DNA from 3 places in the Filimonas effusa genome. Region 1 is predicted to be linked to each of the others. Evidence: riboswitches for the same ligand, from Rfam matches in the RefSeq annotation. Region 1 holds a riboswitch; each other region holds the start of a gene.

Region 1 (4,218 bases):
CCTGGCTGAACACGTTATTGAGCTCACCGGCAACTTTAAACCGACACCTGTTAAGTTTAATCTCCTTCGACGCCGACAGGTCACTGGTATACCAGGGCTGCTCATAGTTCTCAGGTATATTGGCGGAATTATGATAACGCTTGCCTACATAAATAAAACTGTAGTTCAGCCGCCATGTTTGATATTGCAGGCTCGATATAAGCGAACCGCTATGCCAGGGAATATAAGCGATCTGGCCGCCATAAGTCAACTTCTGTATTTCAGGATTTTTAGATTCCGTCATGTCCTGCGCCTTTTGATAAGTATAACCAGCCCTTACATTCAATAAAACATTCCCCGGAAACCGAAAGGTCTGATTAGCCACCACATCCACACCCTTTATCTCCACTTTCCCGATATTCATGATCATCCAGCGGTACATGCTATTCCCTTTGAGAACGGCAACGATCTTATCCGTAACCTTGTTATAATAAACATCCGATTGTAGCTGCCAGTCACATAAAAAAGAACTTGGCCGGTTTATGCGATATAAAAAGCCAATATTGTATTGATGTGTAAATTCCGGCTTCAGACTAATATTGCCGATATCGGTATAATACAGGTCATTGAAAGTGGGCATCCGGAATATATTCTTATAGAAGGCCCTGATGTTCAAATCAACTTTCCGAAAAGGCTTGTACGACACAAACACTGCCGGTGTCACTTCATTCCTCGAAGGCGCCGCTACTGCAGAGTCACCAACAGAAGTGTTCCCCCTGGTAATACGCTCATGAACAAACGTACCTAAAACACTTGCCTGCATTTTAAACGCCCCCAGGTCTGCTGCTCCTGCTAATGAAACAAGTGATGTAAACCGCTTTGGAAAAACAAATCCATCCAGGTTAGAATGAAGTGTGTTATACTGGAAATCTGTCGACAAATTAAGATCAACCTTCTTCGACAAACTATATTTATTCGCAACAGAAGCATACCACTCCCGCTGACGGAAATTGTTATCGATATACATTAAGGTCGTATCAGGGTTCAGGTAACGCATATAGTCGTTGGCATACTTTGCATTCACCTGTATATCGTAACCATTCACAATATTCTTCTGAAAAGAGCCCTGCAAAAAGAAGTTCCGGTCCCACTGCCTTTGAGAACGCTTCCACACATTATTGACGATGGCGCCGGGTATGCCTCTTTCTGAATGATAGAAATACCCTTTCACGTTCCACCATCCACGGTTGATATTGCCATACAGCCCGCTTTCAACCCGCTTCGCATCGATATCACCATTTTCCCTGATAGCAGTAGTATCCCAGGCTACATTGCCCGACTCATGAAACACCCTTCTGTAACGGAAAGGATAGCGGCCGGAAGACTTCACATATTCACCACTTAAAGAATAGTTTATGTTTTTCGTTAACTTTTGCTCAAGCAATAAAGAAGGATTGACCAGGTCAAACGAACCCGTTTTAAATACACCTTTAAAATTTGTTCTTTTTAAAGAGTCAAATACCGGCTTCCTGCTCCGCAGGTAAATAGAACCGGATGAACCATAATCTTTGGCAGGTTGAAATATCTCGCTTTTCTGCCCGTTATAAAGAGAAATGGATTCTATATTATCCATCGAAAACTTCCCAAGATCCACCTGCCCGTTTTGAGCATTTCCCAACTGAATGCCATCATAAAATACGCCCATATGATTGGTACCCATACTGCGTATATCTACCGTTTTCAGCCCGCCTATTCCCCCATAATCCTTTACCTGCACCCCGGCAAAATAACGGATCGCATCGGCAACAGAAAAACTGTTTAAACTTTTCAAATGCGCACCAGCCAGCCTTTGCGAAGGAATAACTTCTTTATACCCCGATGTGGAGATAGTAACATGCGGCAACGTTTTAACCACGCTGGTATCCATACGTATAGAATCCCGCCCGGTTTGTTGCGCGTACAGGTTCATACCAATAACTGTCAAAAACACTGCTGCCAGCGTCTTCAATGCCTCTGAATGATCCATCAATAATTGATTTCAGACAGCTTACCGATTGACATACGAAAACAAATAGATACTGAATAGCTTCAGCTCAGGTTGTATTCAAAGCCCCATCCTCGAAAGCTTTAAAAAAATATGTGCAGTGGCAGGTCTCCTGACTTATTCTCACTTTAGACGGCCTTCCCATTTTTATTCACTAAAAACAGTGGCGAACAGATTGTCAAAGTGTTGTTATAGAACTTACAGTAGCGGGTCTGTTCAGGATTTACACCTGATTCCCTATTAATCCTAACATCGTGAAATTTATGCTAAGAACCATTTGCGCCGTGAAAATACTACAAAATATTGATTTTTATTAAAGAGTTGCAGATTGGTGGCGACAGAGGCTACAAACCATGGGTTCAAAATAACCTGTAAATTGTGACATAAAAAGACTGGGCTATGCCTATTAGTAGTTGCTGTAAACAACAACTACTAATAGGCATACTCATTTTATATACTGCGTGTATAGGTTTAAAGCGTATTTCTTCGCAAATGGGTTGCCTGTGGATGTGATTGGAATATATGGGAGCCAGTGGGTGTTTTTTATAGCTCATGGGGTATTTTAGAGATAGGGGGACATCAGGGCTAACCTATGGACTGGAAGAATTATCGGCATTCTTCCCTGAAATGCAGGACGCTGATTTGAGGTTAGCCGGTAATTTTCACTTGTAAATCCTTTTTATAAGTGGTAAATTAGGGCAACCCAAACCTAATTCATGACAACCTATCGCCACCAGCTAAATGCTCACCTGTTCCGGGGAAACTACCTGTTATTTTTACTTATTGTATTTCTTATTGTTTCGTTATTTGTTCGGAGAGTTGATGCGCAGTCGTTTCGGATGGAAAGCGATCCTAATGTGCATATTTACCTGAAGAATGCTGTAGCGCAGAGAGCCGGATGGCGCGTGTGGGGCAACCGACAGATTTCCGGCTTCATTAATATGGCGGTGGTAAACGAGGTTTCGCATAGTTTGTATTTATTTAATACCTATGGGCGATTATTTGATTCGACGGTGTTAACGGCGCATGATTATGCAAGTCTGGTAGATGGTACGACGGATGTGTTTGGCTGGTACCGCAACAGGCTGGATAGCATTTGGCGTTGTATAGAGGATATAAAGCTAAAGTTGCGCTTATTATCGCTTTCTGGAAGCAAGAACTTGCATGGTTCTGGCATTAGAGAAGAGCGGATATCACTGAAAAGTGAGGGTATGCCGGATGTTATACAGGCATTAGAGCAAGAGCAGAAAGCATTGGCATTGCAGCGGGCTATCGTGCAGATGCGTTATAATAGAGTTGCTGATAGGAGTACACCTATCACAGACCGGCGGCTACTAGGGGCTATGCTAAAGCGAAAGGACAGTACACTTTTTTATGCTGCTGACCCGTTAGCTAAGTGGCCAATGATGTCGCTACGGCGTACAGATGCGATGTTGCGTATTTATGACAGGTGGGGAAAAGTAACCGACAGTCTGAAACTGGTAAATAGCGCTTTGCTGACGGAACAGCGGATCAATCCTTTTGAATTGTACCGGGTTTGGCAGGAACGACGGCACCAGTGGCTGCTGAAGGAAGTGCAGGCGCTGCAGCGGAAACAATCAGTTCATAGTTTGAAACAATATCATCAGGCATCTTACCGGAAAACGCAGGAGAGGTTAAGGCTACTATACGAGGAGTTGGATGAACTGGATAAGCAGGTGGAAGGTAATATTGCGCCAGATGAAGCGGCGCTTTTGAAGGCGGTACAGTTAGAATATAGCAGCCAGGAAGGATGCTATAGTTACCTGTCAGGACTTGGGGTAAGCTATTCTTATGCAACTATCCGTGGCGACAAGCGATATGAACTAACAAATCACTTAAGTAATGTGGTAACAACTCTGACAGACAGAAAGGTGCCTGTTAGTAGTAACGGCACAACGATTGAGTACTATATTGCAGATGTAGTATCGGCACAGGATTATTATCCTTTTGGGATGATACAGCCTGGGAGGAATTATAATATTGAGGGGTATAGGTACGGATTTAATGGTCAAGAAAGTAGCAAAGAAATTAACGAGAATAGCTATACTGCATTATTTTGGGAGTATGATGCAAGAATAGGCCGCCGCTGGAATTCTGATCCTATCTTTAAAGCATATGAATCTCCTTACTTATCTTTCGGAGGCAATCCAATTATAAATATCGATCCTGATGGA
Region 2 (4,218 bases), on a different contig from region 1:
AAGCGTTTGCTTACATATTTGCCGTTGACGCTTACATATAATGCAGGCAGCAGCTGATAGCCAATAGTGGCATTTACACTGTGTTTGGGACGTTTCAGCAGGTATTTGTAAGTGCTGTCTTTTACTGTGGCCCTGCTTTGCGTATGTTCTTCTCCGGAGAGGAAGGTATAGTTCGCGTTTAATGTCAGCTTTTTAGTAACTGAAAGGTTTAACTCGTATTCAAACCCTTTTACATTTTGCTCCAGGAAATTAAAGTACTGGAAGGTAATGTTGTTATAGTCTATACCGTCTTTGATCTTCCGGTAAAAGCCGGCTATCCTGTGACTGAATGCGGCATATTGCTGCTGCACACCCAGTTCATAGTTGGTAGACTTTTCAGGGCGCAGTCCGCGATTACCCGAAAAAGCATCAAACAACTGATAAAGGCTTGGAGCTTTAAAGCCGGTAGCAATACTGCCAAATACACGATAGTGACTGTTAAAGGCATACGAAGGGTTAAAAGTATAAGTATAGTTGCTTCCGTACCTGGAGTGGAAATTAAACCTGCCTCCCAGTTCTACATTAAAGTGTGAACTGTTGTAGTTGAAAGATGTATACATAGAACCCTGGCTGATGGAGGTATCCATAAAATTGCTGTTCCAGGCAGGAGCGGCAAAGTTGGTATAAGCGCTGTTCATAGAGCCGTACCTGTATTCTACACCTTGCAGCAGGCTGAAACCATTACCCAGCTGCATATTACCATATAACTCCGCAAACTGTGCAATACTGCGGTAATCATTGGAGGCGGTGGTGCTAAGGTCATGACGGCGTGATTGGGTGTACTGGTAGTTGCCGGTGAGCGCTATAAAGTCGTCTTTATATTGAAATCCGGCCCCTGTATTAAGCCCTTTGTTATCCACTGTATGATCTTTTTCATCAGCGAAAATGCCCGCGTCGATATCTGTTTTGTACTGATTGTACATGGTAAAGGCTTTCAGCAGCAGATGGCTGTTTGCCTGGTACTGGATCATCGCGTTTGAGGAATTGCCTTTGTACCCGTCATTTTCAAATGACTGGTTGCCTATGCTGTCGTGCGCTGCAGAAAAGCCGTCGGTTTGTAAACGTGCATAACGGGCAGTATAGCTAAGTTTACCGGCTTTACCATACACACTCGCATTACCTCTGAATGTACCGTAGTTGCCACCCGCAGCAGATGCCTGCAGGTTTACAGGTTTGTTGATGTTTTTCTTTTGGGTAATAATGTTAATGACACCGGCAATAGCGTCGCTTCCATAAAGTGTCGATTGCGCACCTTTGCATATTTCAATCCTTTCTGCGTCGTTAACAGAAAAAAGATTAAGATCATATTCATTATTGATCATGCTGGGATCGTTCACGGGCACGCCATCTATAAGTATCAATGTTCTGCCCGATGAGGCGCCACGGGTGTAAACAGATTGTACGGTGCCGGCGTTATTGAGGGCGCCGTTAATAACAACACCAGCCTGTTCATTCAGTACCTGGGCAATTGTTCTTCCGGTACTTTTTTCAAGTTGTTCTTTAGTGATAACAGAAATGACCTTACCGGTGGTGTTCTGCTTCTGTTCTCTTTTGTTCGCGGTAACGATCACTTCGTTCAGCTCTCCGGAAGCGGGTTCCTGTGAGAAGCTTGTTTGCGCAATGGCCAATGCTGCAAAAGCGCAGGCGATTTTTTTCATGCATGTTTGGTTTAAACTGTTCAGAAGGGTACTGGCATGCGTTCAATGCAAAGAGGAGAGGATAGCAGCCGGCTGTGCAGCTGCCTCTCTTCGCTTTTCACCCGAAAGCGCAGTGAGTACTAATGAAACCTGGCAGGTCTTCTGGCTCGTGTTCTGCAGAACGCCTTCCCACCGGTTGCTAACCGGCAGTGGCTTCAGGTTCGGCAGTAAGAAGGTGCACCTTCTTTTTTACATTTTACAGCTACGGGGATAGCGCCGGAATTACACCGGACTTCCCTTTTAATTCCGCATAGCGGAAACCTGGCTCGCGGCAAATGTAATGGAAAAACCGGATTGCCTATTTTAGCATACACAAAACAGGCTTATATGGAACTTTCTTATATATTAAACGAACTGGCAGAAGACCGGGACGAATACTTCCGCGCAATGGCGCCTCCCATTGTTCAAACCAGCAATTTCGGCTTCAAACGTGTTGATGAGCTGAGAGCTGCATTTGCCGATGAATACTCCGGCTGGCTGTATAGCCGCGGCCTCAACCCCACCGTAGAGATCCTGCGCAAAAAACTGGCGGCGCTTGACGGGGCCGAAGACTGCCTCGTATTCAACAGCGGCGCTGCCGCCATATTCGCTGCCGTATTGGCTAATGTAAAAGCAGGTGATCATATTGTAAGTGTAAGGTCTGCCTACGGCTGGGCAAAAAAAATGTTTGAGGTTATTCTGCCCAGGTTTGGTATAACACATACTTATGTAAAAGGAACGGATATCGCTGAATTTCAGCAGGCAACTACACAAGCTACCACGCTTTATTATCTCGAAAGTCCTGGCAGCTGGACCTACGAGCTGCAGGATCTGAAAGCAATAGCCGTCCTTGCAAAACAGCGTTCTATTATCACAATCTGCGACAACAGCCATTGTTCACCACTCTACCAACAGCCTATTGCTATGGGTATAGACCTGGTACTGCAGTCTGCTACCAAATATATAAGTGGTCATAGCGATACTATCGCAGGAGTATTAAGCGGTAGTAGCGCCGTTATAGAACGCATTTTCAATAGCGAGTATATGAATATCGGAAGTGGTATTCAGCCTTTTAATGCATGGCTGTTACTACGTGGACTGCGAACGCTGCCGTTGCGGCTGGAGCAGGCATCACAAACCGCGCTTAAGGTGCTTACCTACCTGAAGCAGCATGAAAGGGTAGAGGAGGTGATCTATCCCCTGGATCCTGCTTTCCCACAGTTTGAACTGGCACAGCAGCAAATGAAAGGGGCAGGAGGACTAATAACCTTTGTTATCAAGGCCGCAAGCGTCGACGAAGTGGAGCGTTTCTGCGAATCGCTTAAACATATCGCTATGGCAGTGAGCTGGGGTGGACATGAATCGCTCATTATTCCGCGCTGTGCCGGTATTCCCCGTGCCGCTTTCATTGCAGGCAGCAGGGAGCATCGTATGTTAAGGCTTTACACCGGGCTGGAGGCTGCCGACTATCTTATTATAGACCTGGAGCAGGCATTTGCTGCTATCCGGCAGAAATGAGCTCCAGGTGCAGCGGGGGGAATCAATGCTGTAGCCGGTAAATACGCCATTACGAGCGCATCACACCTATAGGTGTGCCTTTCCAGTCGGGGAACAAGCCTGATGTATTGCTGATATTAAGGTGTTTACCGGCCACTTCGCTGAATACGGCACGAAAGTCTGTGGTTACAGCCAGGTCACGCCCATCTTCGAGGTTGTCAACAGAAAGGGGCTTCATATTTCCATGAACTATTCCACCATTGACATCGTTGCCCAGTATAAAGTTGCAGGAAGCCCTGCCATGATCGGTTCCATTAGTCCCGTTCTGTTTAACCGTGCGGCCAAATTCCGTCATCGTCATAACCGTTACCTGGTCCTGGTATGCCGATAAATCGGCCCAGAAAGCGGTAATGCTTTCACTCAGATCCTGTACATTACGGGCGAAAATACCATTTTCAGTTCCCTGGTTAAAATGGGTATCCCACCCTCCGGATTCTGCAAAAGCAACTTCCAGTCCCACGTCCATTTTTATAAGCTGGGCAATTTGTTTCAGAGAATTTCCGAGTGCTGAAGAAGGATAAATAGCGTTATTAGCCGGGGTATAGTTACGCACGTTGGTTTTCTGCAGCATTTTAATAGCTTCAAAGCTTTCCTTGCCTGTTTTGCTGAGTAGCGAAGAGGTGGTTTGGTCGTAAAGATCTTCGAAACTTTTGGCGGCAGTGTTGGCAGCAAGCGGATTGCCTTTCATTTGTATTGAGAAATCCTGCAGATTGCTGATGGCAAGCGCCGGGTTATCGCCATAAAACGAACGTGGCATGGCCGATGTAAGGCTTACTGCCCTGAAGGGCGAAGCATCGTGCCCTAATAATCCTGAGGCTCTGTTAAGCCATCCGCTGGAAGTTCCCTTGTTGAAAGGAGTGCCCGATTCCATATAGTCCTGCGCATCAAAATGCGAACGGGTATTATTAGGTGAACCTATGCCATGTACTATCGCCAGTCTTTTTTC
Region 3 (4,218 bases), on a different contig from region 1:
GGTTATCGCGATATGCTCCGTGAATACGACAAAGGGGCTAAAAAAGATAAACGCCAGAAAGAAGCGGTCATGTTCATCAAACAGAAGATCGACTCGGCCAAATGGTTCATCGATATGATCAAGCAGCGGCAACATACCCTGCTCAGTACCATGAACGCAATTATGGAATACCAGCGCGAATTCTTCCTCACAGGCGATGAAACTAACCTTAAACCAATGATCCTCAAAGATATAGCAGAGGTTACAGGGCTCGATATCTCTACCGTGAGCCGCGTGGCAAACAGCAAATTCGTTCAAACTGAATTCGGAACCTATCGCCTTAAATTCTTCTTCAGCGAATCGCTTAGCACCGAAAGTGGTGAAGAAGTGAGTACCCGCGAAGTCAAGAAAATACTCAGCGATCTCATCGAAGGCGAAGACAAACGTAAACCACTCAGCGACGAAAGGCTTACTGAGCTCCTTCAGGAAAAAGGATATAATATTGCACGTCGTACCGTTGCCAAATACCGGGAACAGCTCAATATTCCCGTAGCGCGTTTGCGAAAAGAATTATAAAACAGGAAAACGGCCTCTACGCGGCTGTTTTCCCTAAAGTATATTCCGGTTGTATCCGGCCCAATTGAATATAATGTCTGATAATCAAACTGTTACAACGCAGCCCATGCCGGTTAAATTACTGGCAAAACTGGTGTCCTATCTTTTCCACCCGCTGTTTATACCTACTTTCGTTTTTTTATGGCTGCTTTTTCGCTTTCCCTACGAATTTGCAGGCATTTCCCCCGTCGCAGTGCGTTACAGGATCTTTAGCGTCTTCTGGATGACAGCCTTCTTCCCCGCATTTGCCGTATTGCTGCTATGGCGACTTAAATTCATCAATAGCATTATGCTGCGTACGCCTAAAGACAGGATCGTGCCATATATGATCACAATGTTCTTTTACTGGTGGATGTGGTATCTCAGCCGCAATTTCACCGATCAGCCAATAGTGATCAAATGCTTCTATCTGGGTATCTTCTTAACAACAGTAGCCGGTTTGGTCGTTAATAACTTCCTGAAGATCAGTATGCACGCTATGGGGGCGGCAGGCGCAATGGCTTTCGTTATCCTTACCTGTTTTACTTACGGCATGCACTTGGGCGCAGATATTTCTGTTGCTGTAGTGGCTACCGGCCTTATTTGTACAGCCAGGCTGGCGCTGAGCGAACACGCTGCTGCAGAGGTCTATATAGGACTACTGGCAGGGGTTACCTGCCAGTTTATTGCGTACTATTTTACTATGATTTTCTGATCAAAAAGCTTGCTTATCCCTTGGCAGCGTCCGCTAAGGGTGATGCCTCCTGGGCGGCTATAGGCTGTTGCGCGATAGCAGGTTTTAAAGCAGGCCACATGAAGTTGGCATTCAATATCTTGGAGCTGCGCTGATACCAGTTGTCATTATGATAGATAAAGAAGCAACTGCCACCTTTGATCGTATTGATAATATCTTTATGCTCAGAATAAGAAACTGCAGGGCAGCCATAACTTCTGCCCATAGCACTTTCGCAACGGCTGGCATTTACATAAGTGCTGCCATGCATTACAATATCACGCATACGTACATTGTCGTTAATGCCTTTTTCCATTCCATCAAAACGCATGCTGTAACCGGCTTTGCCTGTATAGGTCTCGGCGGTGATCATGAAGCCCAGCGAGCTTTTGTGTGAACTGTTCAGGTTCGAAAAACTTGTAGCATATTCTCCGCCGGAATTACGGCCATGTGATACATAGGTATTGAATAATACCCTGGAATGAGCGATATCTATAACGTATAAACGCTTTTTGGTACTGCTCTGGCTCATATCTACAATTGATAACAGGTCTGGTTTCGCCAGTTGACCTTTTTCCAGCAGATACTGATAACCCTTATAGGCCTTGAAAAAAGCCTCACGGCTTAAGCCATTACTGTCTAAACCTAAACGGGTATAGATGGAATCAGAAAGCCGGCGGGCTGGAACCGCATTAGCATTGTCGGGTAATAGGGAGGGGAATTTTTTTCCGTCATTGTCATTCGCACGGTGGGCACTTGTAAACGCAATAGATGTAAAAGCACACACACACACAGCTACCGCAAACACTACTTTTTTCATCGAGTTCTTTCCTTTTTAGTTGGGGTGGTTATTGAATTATTACGACATACTATTAATGCTCAGAATGGTAAATTTATTGCAGTTCTTCATAATATTTTAAGATTTTGCCCACTGTTTATGGATTTTTAACGCCATTCCTCCCTTCCCTTAACAATTCCCGGGTTTTATGACATTCCTCAAACAATTCCCTACATTTGCCGCCGCTTTTGGTTTCCCGCTTCCAACGGGAATTAAAAGGGAACCCGGTGTAAATCCGGGGCTGTCCCGCAGCTGTAAGTTTTCAGGTAAGATCCACTTTTACCACTGCCGTACTCCATACCACTGTGACCCATGTCACGGGAAGGTCACCCGGCAGAGAAAATGAGCCAGAAGACCTGCCTTTAGCAACTTGGATTCAACGCTTCCGGGGATTGAAGCATGAATGATTGAAGAGCATAAACGCTTTCTCACATTTTATGGTATAAATGGCTGTAATGACAGTATAGCACAGTAGTCGCTATACCTCACCAGGTTATAGTTGCCCCATAGCATTGTTTCTGCCAGTCCTGTCTTAAACCAAAATGGATATAATGAAAACAATGTCTCGCTCATGGAGCCGGTTGGCGCTCTGCCTGCTCGCAATCCCTGTACTCCTGTTCTCCTGTCAAAAAGACGATACGCCCGCTCAAATCGGTAAATATCAGGACGGCTTCTTTATCATCAATGAAGGCTGGTATGGCCACGAAACCGGCACCGTTTACTTCTACGACCACCGGGGCGACTCTCTCCGGGCTAATATTTATCAGGCCGAAAATCCCGATAAAGTATTGGGTACCATTACCTCCACCCTCCAATACGCTACTATTTTCAATAATAAAATGTACATGGTGGTAAAAGTGGGTGGCCCTCTCGTAGTAGTTAACCCCGCTACCATGAAGGAAATCAACCGTATTGAACCCCTGCCGGGCAACAATGGCGTCTCTTTCCTCGGCCTCAACGACGACCAGGGATTGTTAGGTACCACAAATGGCCTCTATCTCTTAGGATTATCCCCGCTTTCTCTTGGCGCCAAAGTAACCGAAATCACCGGCGCTATCGGCGATATGGTTAAAACGGGCGCGTATCTCTTTGTCGGTTCGCAGAAAACCGGCCTCGTAGTCCTGAATAACAATACATTCAGTACCGTCAAATCTTTTGCAAACGTTCAAATGGGACCTGTTGTCTCTGGCGATGGCTCAGGTGTTTGGGCAATAGCTGGAAATAATTTGTTGAAGATCAACGCCCAAACCCTCACCGCCGATACGGTGAAACTTGCGTTCACCGCTGTTTCACCCTATGGCGCCTGGCGCTCTACCGCTATAACCAGCTCAACCAGGGAAAATGCAGTGTTCTACGCCGAAAACAAAAGCTTCACCGGCGCTACCAGGATCTATAAATATGTTGTGGGAAATACCGCTTCAGCCACTACCCCTTTTATCACATTACCCGAAGGCCAGTATTGCTATGGTAAAGCAGTGGCTTATAATAAGGCAGCCGACGAACTTATTGTCACTACACTTAATGGCGCCTATACAGGTAATATCAATAGGGTGCTTTTTTATAACGCCGCCACAGGTGAGCTCAAAAAAACATTGACGTATAACGGATGGCATTTCCCGGCAATGCCTGTGTTCTATTAGTAAATGTTTTGGGGCATAGGGGCAAACTCTTTTTGCCCTTCATTCGTATATGGCGGTATAAGTCGCGCTTCGTTAACCGGGGCGCACAGTAACCGTTTCATAAATAATTCTATTACTGGTATCGCTGCGCTCGTGCAGCACTGGCTGCACACGCCCAGCAGCCAGTTGATACCGGTAAAATGCAAATGATACTATAACGACTTCCTGACCTGGCTTAACAGTTCTTCTAATCCGTTCGTTTTTATCTCGTACATCGTCGCCAGCAACATTCCCAGCTTTCCCTTCGGAAACCCCTTCCGCTGAAACCACTCCAGGTACGATACCGGTAAATAACACAACACCGTATCCTTATACTTGCCAAATGGCATCTTCATCGTCACTAGCTCCTTTAATATTGAAGAGTCAGGCTGAAATATTTCCACGTAATAATTTGT

What was found. Region 1 has a riboswitch for cobalamin ahead of ESB13_RS10660 (TonB-dependent receptor). Riboswitches for the same ligand answer to the same signal wherever they lie in the genome.
Region 2: it holds a riboswitch for cobalamin, as region 1 does, so the genes downstream of both, ESB13_RS18560 (TonB-dependent receptor plug domain-containing protein) here and ESB13_RS10660 (TonB-dependent receptor) in region 1, are expected to answer to the same signal.
Region 3: it holds a riboswitch for cobalamin, as region 1 does, so the genes downstream of both, ESB13_RS16595 (DUF5074 domain-containing protein) here and ESB13_RS10660 (TonB-dependent receptor) in region 1, are expected to answer to the same signal.

The regions. Positions count from the first base shown of each region.
Region 1 is NZ_SDHZ01000001.1:2,821,512-2,825,729, forward strand. Features, by position in the region: gene ESB13_RS10660 (TonB-dependent receptor) at 1-2,005, opposite strand, end outside; cobalamin riboswitch at 2,109-2,316, opposite strand; gene ESB13_RS10665 (RHS repeat domain-containing protein) at 2,740-4,218, shown strand, end outside.
Region 2 is NZ_SDHZ01000003.1:158,642-162,859, reverse strand. Features, by position in the region: gene ESB13_RS18560 (TonB-dependent receptor plug domain-containing protein) at 1-1,697, opposite strand, end outside; cobalamin riboswitch at 1,812-2,016, opposite strand; gene ESB13_RS18555 (trans-sulfuration enzyme family protein) at 2,064-3,233, shown strand; gene ESB13_RS18550 (DUF1501 domain-containing protein) at 3,283-4,218, opposite strand, start outside.
Region 3 is NZ_SDHZ01000002.1:1,331,341-1,335,558, reverse strand. Features, by position in the region: gene rpoN (RNA polymerase factor sigma-54) at 1-555, shown strand, start outside; gene ESB13_RS16605 (hypothetical protein) at 629-1,288, shown strand; gene ESB13_RS16600 (murein L,D-transpeptidase catalytic domain family protein) at 1,302-2,126, opposite strand; cobalamin riboswitch at 2,317-2,522, shown strand; gene ESB13_RS16595 (DUF5074 domain-containing protein) at 2,696-3,784, shown strand; gene ESB13_RS16590 (DUF3820 family protein) at 3,976-4,206, opposite strand.